2 regions of the Acidovorax sp. KPB24-03 genome follow, and region 1 is predicted to be linked to the other one. Evidence: predicted binding sites of a transcription regulator. Region 1 holds the regulator's gene; the other holds the start of a gene.
The links. The regulator FNR, encoded in region 1, switches genes on or off when oxygen is low (the NO sensors DNR and NnrR bind a similar motif). The targets are predictions, from matches to a motif close to TTGATNNNNATCAA.

Region 1 (4,083 bases):
GGTGGCGAAGTACTGCCGGAAATCGATCAGCCACGCCTGCTCCACCGGCTCGAACAGCACCTCGCCCTGGCACATCAGCGCCATGATGACGGAGCGGCGCACCAGGTCGTCGCGCGTGAGCGCCAGGCCCCGCACCACCGGCAGGCGCCCCTGGTTGATGAAGTCGTAGTACTCGTCCAGCGTCTTGGCGTTCTGGCTGTAGGTGGCGCCCACGCGGCCGATGGCCGACACGCCCAGGCCGAGCAGGTCGCAATCGGGCTGGGTGCTGTAGCCCTGGAAGTTGCGGTGCAGCCGGCCCTGGCGCTTGGCCACGGCCAGGGCGTCGCCCGGCAGCGCGAAGTGGTCCATGCCCACATAGACGTAGCCGGCGTCCTGGAACGACCGCAGCGATTGCGACAGCATGGCCACCTTCGACGCCGCCAGCGGCAGATCCGCCGGCACGATGCGGCGCTGCGGCTTGAAGCGCTCGGGCAGGTGGGCGTAGGCATACAGCGCGATGCGGTCCGGCCGCAACCGGCCCACCTGCTCGAGCGTGCGCTCGAAGGACTCGGGTGTCTGCCGCGGCAGGCCGTAGATCAGGTCCACGTTGATGGACTCGAAGCCCAGCGCACGCGCGCTGGCCACCAGGTCGAAGACCTGGCTGGCCGGCTGGATGCGGTGCACGGCCTTCTGCACTTCGGGGTCGAAGTCCTGCACGCCGAAGCTCAGGCGGTTGAAGCCCAGCTCCGCCAGCAGCGCCAGCCGGCCCGCGTCCACCGTGCGCGGATCGATCTCGATCGAATACTCGCCGCCGGGCGCAAGCGTGAAGCTGCGCTGGAGCATGGCCATCAGCGACCGCAGGCCGTCATCCGACAGGAACGTCGGGCTCCCCCCGCCCAGGTGCAGCTGGCTCACCACCTGGCCCACGCCACACTGGGCCGTGTGCAGGTCGATCTCGCGGCTGAGATAGCGCAGGTACACCTCGGCCCGCTCGGGGTGGCGGGTGATGATCTTGTTGCAGGCGCAGTAGTAGCACAGCGACTCGCAAAAGGGAATGTGCACATACAGCGACAAGGGCAGTGCCTTGGCGGCCGACCCCAGGCGGCGCTGCTGCAGCGCGAGAACGTAGTCGTCCTGTCCGAAGGCCTCCACGAACCGGTCGGCGGTCGGGTAGGAGGTGTAGCGGGGGCCGGGCACGTCGAAGCGGCGCAGGAGTTCAGGGGTGACAGCGATCATGGGATTTCCTTGTGCCTGCCCAATGTGCCGCAGGCCCCGGGGGAAACCCTTGACCTGGGTCAAGGGTTCTGCAGGCGCACGCTGCCACAATTGATCCATGACAGGTGCCCGGCGTTCGCCCGGGCTCTACCACCCTGCCGGCCGCCCGCCCTCCCCTCACCACAAAGGCCTTTTCCCATGAATCCGCAAACCATCAAAGTGGCATGCTCGAACTGCAACCTTCGCGAGCTGTGCATGCCGCTGGGCCTGAACGATCAGCAACTGCAGCGGATCGACGACATCGTGGCCGTGCGCCGCAAGGTCAAGCGGGGGGCCACCCTGTTTCGCAATGGCGAGCCCTTCAGTTCGCTCTTCGCCATCCGCACCGGCTTCTTCAAGACGTGCGTGGCCACCGAAGACGGCCGCGACCAGGTCACGGGCTTTCAGATGGCCGGCGAGATCATCGGCCTGGACGGCATCGTCAGCGACCACCACACCTGCGACGCCGTCGCGCTGGAAGACGCCGAGGTCTGCGTCATGCCCTTTGACCGCATCGAGGAGCTGTCGCGCGAGGTCACGGCGCTGCAGCACCACGTGCACAAGATCATGAGCCGCGAGATCGTGCGCGAGCACGGCGTGATGCTGCTCCTGGGCAGCATGCGGGCGGAAGAGCGCCTGGCGGCCTTCCTGCTCAACCTGGTGCAGCGCCTGCATGCCCGGGGCTTCTCGCAGTCCGAACTCGTGCTGCGCATGACGCGCGAGGAAATCGGCAGCTACCTCGGCCTCAAGCTGGAGACGGTGAGCCGCACCTTCTCGAAGTTCGTCGAGGACGGCATCGTCGAGGTCAAGCAGCGCCACGTGCGCATCCTGGAGACCGCGGCGCTCAAGCGCATCGTGAACTCGCAGAACTGCCACTGAGCGGCCGGCCTGCGGCACCGGCGCTGGCATTTCATGCGCCCGGGTGGTGGCGCGCGCAGTCGGCGGGCCGGTCGGTCACGGGCACGGGGCAGCGGTTCAGTTCGAACGGCGACATGGCCAGCAGCGTGGTGAGTGCGCTCGACGCCATCGTCACCAGCCAGAAAGCGAAGAAGGCGATGGTGTAGACCCCCTCGCGCGAGAGCGCCAGCGGCTGTCCGAACCAGTGCATGTCCTGTGGGTCCACCAGGGCAAAGACCAGCATTTCCAGCACGCCCGCCATCAGGAAGGCGGGCCATGCAATCCACATGAGGCGTTGGGTCCACATTGCGCTTGTCTCCTCGTTTCGGGGGGTGGTGCGGACAGGCCGCCTTCAGCGCGGCTGGTCCTGCACGGGGGTGGCCGCATGGTTGCGCGCCTTCATGGCCGGGGCCAGGCTGTTCGGCGCGCCCTGCAGCGTCTTGTTGATCTCGATGCCCTGGCGGTAGTAGTCCTCGGCCACCACCGGGTCGGGGCGCACGACCGCCACCCACAGCGTGGTGAAACCCGCCACGACCACGATGGCCGGCCCGGCAATGACCATCCAGACGAAGCCGAACTTCCACCAGGGAGCGGCCGAAGGAAGGGGAGCCGGTGCGGCGGCGATAGGGGATGGCATGGTGTTCACTCCTGACAGGAAAAGAAGAAATGCGGTCGGAACAGCGGTCTGGCGCCTGAAACGGTGACGGTGTGGCCGGCGGCGCTCATCGCGGCACCAGGAAGACCGACTTCTCGGCGACATGGCCGCCCGAGCCCAGCGCCTGCACGTCGAACTGCACGGCATGCGATCCGGGCGGCGCGGAGCCGTAGGGGATCTGCAGGCGCACGGCCACCCAGCGGGACTCGGCCGCGCCGATCTCCACCTCGGCGTCGGACGCCACGCGCAGCCCCTGCAGCCCGCTCGCTCCGATGCGGTAGCGCTGGCCGGACTCGGTGGCATTCATGATCTGCAGGCGGTAGATGTTCTCCAGCTGCCCACCGGCCACGATGCGCGAGAGCGCGGCGCGGTCGCGCACCACGTCCACCTTAAGCGGCGTGCGCAGCACCAGGCTGGACAGCAGCCCCACGCACAGCGCCACCAGCAACGCGCTGTAGACCAGCACGCGGGGGCGCAGCACGCGGCGCAGCATCTGCGCCCGGCCCCAGCGAGCCGCCACGCCGTTCTGCGTGGAAAAGCGGATCAGCCCCCGCGGGTAGTGCATCTTGTCCATCACGGTGTTGCAGGCGTCCACGCACAGCCCGCAGCCAATGCACTCGTATTGCAGGCCGTTGCGGATGTCGATGCCCACCGGGCACACCTGCACGCACAGCGTGCAGTCGATGCAGTCGCCCAGGCCCCGGGCCTTGTAATCCACCGTCTTGGTGCGGGGACCGCGCGGCTCGCCGCGCGCGTCGTCGTAGGTGACGATGAGCGTGTCGCGGTCGAACATGGCGCTCTGGAACCGGGCATAGGGACACATGTACTTGCACACCTGCTCGCGCATGAAGCCGGCATTGCCGTAGGTGGCGAAGCCGTAGAACAGCACCCAGAAGATCTGCCAGCCGCCCTGCATCGCCAGGAGCTCGCCCGACAGTTGGCGGATGGGCACGAAGTAGCCCACGAAGGTGAAGCCCGTCCACAGCGCCACCGTGATCCAGAGGAACTGCTTGAGCGCCTTCTTGCGCACCTTCTCGAAGGTCCAGCCCCCGGCATCCAGGCGCAGGCGGGCGCTGCGGTCGCCCTCCACCCGGTGCTCGATCCACATGAAGATCTCGGTGTACACCGTCTGCGGACAGGCGAAAGCCGCACCACAGGCGCCCCCGCCACCGCGGTGAACAGGAACAGCGACATCGCGCTGACGATGAGCAGGCCCGTGAGGTAGATGAAATCCTGCGGGTACAGCACCAGCCCGAACAGGTAAAGGCGCCGCGCCCCCAGGTCGAACAGCACCATCT
Region 2 (3,185 bases), on a different contig from region 1:
AGATCATCGAGCGCGAGGCGCCCGGGGTGTCCGTGCGCGTGGTGCCGCTCACCACGCGCGACCCGCGCAGCATGCTGGACGACGAATCCGCCGACATGGCCGTGGGCTACTTCCCCGCGGTGATGGCCGACCTGACCGCGCGCGCCCAGACCGACAGCGTGGTGGCCTTCGAAAGCGTGCGCCTGTACGACGGCGAATACGTGTGCGTGATGCGCCACGGCCACCCGCTCGCCCAGGTGCCGATGACGCTCGATCTGTACTGCAGCGCGCGCCACCTGCTGGTGAGCTTTTCCGGCAAGCCCTACGGCTTCATCGACGAGGCGCTCACCGCGCTGGGCCGCGAGCGGCGCATCGTGCTCACGGTGAACCAGTTCTTCACCGCTGGGCGCGTGGTGACCACCACCGACCTGCTCACCGTGCTGCCGCGCCACTTCGTGGGCGTGGCCAGCATCGCCGGCGAACTGGTGTGGCGCCCGCTGCCCATGCCGCTGCCCACGGTGCATGTCGATGCGCTGTGGCACCGCCGCCGCCTGCACGATGCGGCCCACCGCTGGCTGCGGGGCGCGATGGCGCGCTCGGCCCTGCCCACGGCCCGGCGCCCTCCCGTGGCCTGACGGCGGCACCGCGCCAGCCTCCACAATCGGCGCATGAAGATTCAACTGCTGTCCGATCTGCACCTGGAAGCCCACCCCGCCTTCGCCCCCAGCCCCGCCCCGGGCGCCGACGTGCTCGTGCTGGCCGGCGACATCGGCTCCTACCAATCCGGCTCTCAGCTGGCCGACGACGACTTCGGGCTGGCGCGCTTTTCCCCGCTGCCGCAGTTCGCCGGCTGGCCGACCCCCGTGCTGTTCGTGCCCGGCAACCATGAATACGACATGCAGGATTTCGACGCCGCCCAGCAGCGCCTGCGCCAGGTGTGCGACCGCCTGGGCCTGATCTGGCTGGAACGCGAAAGCGTGGTGCTGGAGGGCGTGCGCTTCGTCGGCACCACCCTCTGGAGCGACTTCGACGCGCTGGCCGAGGACGAAGGCAGCACCGACCTCGCGCGCCGCCTGCGCCAGCGCGAGAAGGCCTTTCGCGCCGCCAACTTCTACCTGCGCAAGACCGGCGGCACCCGCAGCGGCGAGCCCTTCCTGGCCGAGCCGATGCGCGAGCAGTCCCTGGCCTGCCAAGCCTGGCTGCGCGACGCGCTCGCGCGCCCGTTCGACGGTCCCACCGTGGCCGTGACGCACTTCGCCCCGAGCCTGAAAAGCGCCGACCCGCGCTACGGGCTGATTCCCGGCACCGCGGGGTTCTGCAATGCGCTGGACGATCTGCTGCCCCATGCCCAGCTGTGGATGCACGGCCACCTGCATTCGCCGAGCGACTACACGGTGCAGGGCGCGCGGGCCGATGGAACGCCCTGGCGCTGCCGCGTGGTGGCCAACCCGCTGGGCTATGCCCGCAAGGGCGAGCAGGACACCTTCTCGCCGCATTTCACCGCCACCGTATGATCGTTCGCAGGTGCCGGCTTCCACGCCGGCGCTTTCGCCGCGCAGGGCATACAAAGATGACGCAGGTCAAGACAACAGGCGCACGCGCAGATTAGTCTGGTCCCTTCTCTTTCGGAGACGTCTTCATGAACATCCTCCTCGCCGTCGACGGCAGCCCGTACACCAAGAAAATGCTCGCCTACCTCGCCACCCACGAGGAACTGCTGGCCGGCACGCACGACTACACCGTGGTGACCGTGCAGCCCGCCCTGCCGCCCCGCGCCCGCGCGGCCCTGGGCAAGGAAACCGTCGAGAAGTACCACGCCGAAGAGGCCGAGAAAATCATCGGCCCGGTGGTCAAGTTCCTCGCCCGCCACGGGGTGGTCGCCCAGCGGATCGTGAAGACCGGCCCCATCGGCGAAACCCTCGGCAAGGTGGCGGACACCGGGAAGTTCGACCTGCTCGTGATGGGCTCGCACGGCCACGGCGCGCTCGGCAAGCTGGTGATGGGCTCCGTCAGTACCCAGGTGCTGGCGAACAGCCAGGTGCCGGTGTTGCTGGTGCGCTGACCCCTTGCGCGGCCAGGCCGCCGAAGCACGTCTCCACCGCCCAGTCGAGGATGCGCGCATCGGTGTACCGGCCGGTGGCGCGCAGCATGGCCGGCAGCGGGTCGGCCGAACGGGCCAGCAGCGCCCACAGCACCACGTCGGGCGGCCATTGGGCGTTCAGCTGGCCGGCCTCCTGGGCTTCCACGATCCAGGTGGTGATCCGCGCGCTGGCGGTCTGCAGCGACGCCTGGTAGCGCTCGCAGTCGCGCAGCGGCCCGGCCAGGCCGGAATTACGGCTCAGCAGCAGGGGCATCTCGTCGGTCAGCTGCAGCGACAGCATCCAGCGCAGCAGCGCCTGCAGGCGCTCGATGGCGGACTGGCCGGGCGGCACGCCCTGCAAAAACCCTTGCAGCCGGTCCACGGCATGCACCATGGCGGCGGCGCACAGGTCGTCCTTGCCGGCGAAGTGCTTGTACAGGCTGGCCTTGGCCACGCCCACTTCGGCGGCCACGTCGTCCAGCGTCATGGCCTCGAAGCCCTTTTCGCCGAGCAGGCGGCCCGCAGCCGCCACGATGGCCTCTTCCCGTGCCTGGTGCATTTGCGCCTTGAAGGAGGGGCGGGACGGGGGCGTGTTCATGCGGCGCATCTTAGCGACCGGCCGCGGCCCCCGGTACCGGGACAGCCCGGGGCCTACACCGCCAGCATGCGGGCCGCGGTGCGGGTCAGCGCCTCGGACAGCGCATCCAGCACCTCCGATTCGAGGTTCCAGCAGTGCCAGTAAAGCTGGATCGGCAGCGAATGGCCGGGCGCCAGGTCCACCAGGCTGCCGTCGGCCAGCGCCCCGCGCACCAGCAACTCGGGCACCACGCCCGCGCCCCAGCCGGCGGTGGCGGCACGCACCTGGCCTTCGGAGCTGGGCACGAACAGGTGGTGCAGCGCCACGCGCTTGAGGCCGAAGGCGCGCATCACGAACTCGGCCTGCATGTCGTCCTTGCGGTTGAACGACAGGAACGGCACGTCGCGGAAGTTGTGCGGCGTGAGCCCGTGCGGCAGGTAGCGCGCCGCCAGCGCCGGCGAGGCCACCGCCACGTAGTGCATGGCCCCGAGCGGCACCACCTTGCAGCCGCGCAGCGCCTGCTTGAGCGTGGTGACGCAGCCCAGCACC

Region 2: the regulator FNR is predicted to act here: its motif matches at 1,550-1,563, upstream of AC27KI_RS15465 (universal stress protein).

Annotation. Positions count from the first base shown of each region.
Region 1 covers NZ_BAAJYR010000285.1:400-4,482, forward strand. The annotation lists gene hemN (oxygen-independent coproporphyrinogen III oxidase) at 1-1,215, opposite strand, end outside; gene fnr (fumarate/nitrate reduction transcriptional regulator Fnr) at 1,393-2,112, shown strand; gene AC27KI_RS19250 (hypothetical protein) at 2,144-2,437, opposite strand; gene AC27KI_RS19255 (FixH family protein) at 2,483-2,767, opposite strand; partial or broken gene ccoG (cytochrome c oxidase accessory protein CcoG) at 2,853-4,083, opposite strand, start outside.
Region 2 covers NZ_BAAJYR010000156.1:3,465-6,649, forward strand. The annotation lists partial or broken gene AC27KI_RS15455 (LysR family transcriptional regulator) at 1-614, shown strand, start outside; gene AC27KI_RS15460 (metallophosphoesterase) at 648-1,493, shown strand; gene AC27KI_RS15465 (universal stress protein) at 1,619-2,041, shown strand; gene AC27KI_RS15470 (TetR/AcrR family transcriptional regulator) at 1,989-2,657, opposite strand; gene AC27KI_RS15475 (LysR family transcriptional regulator ArgP) at 2,711-3,185, opposite strand, start outside.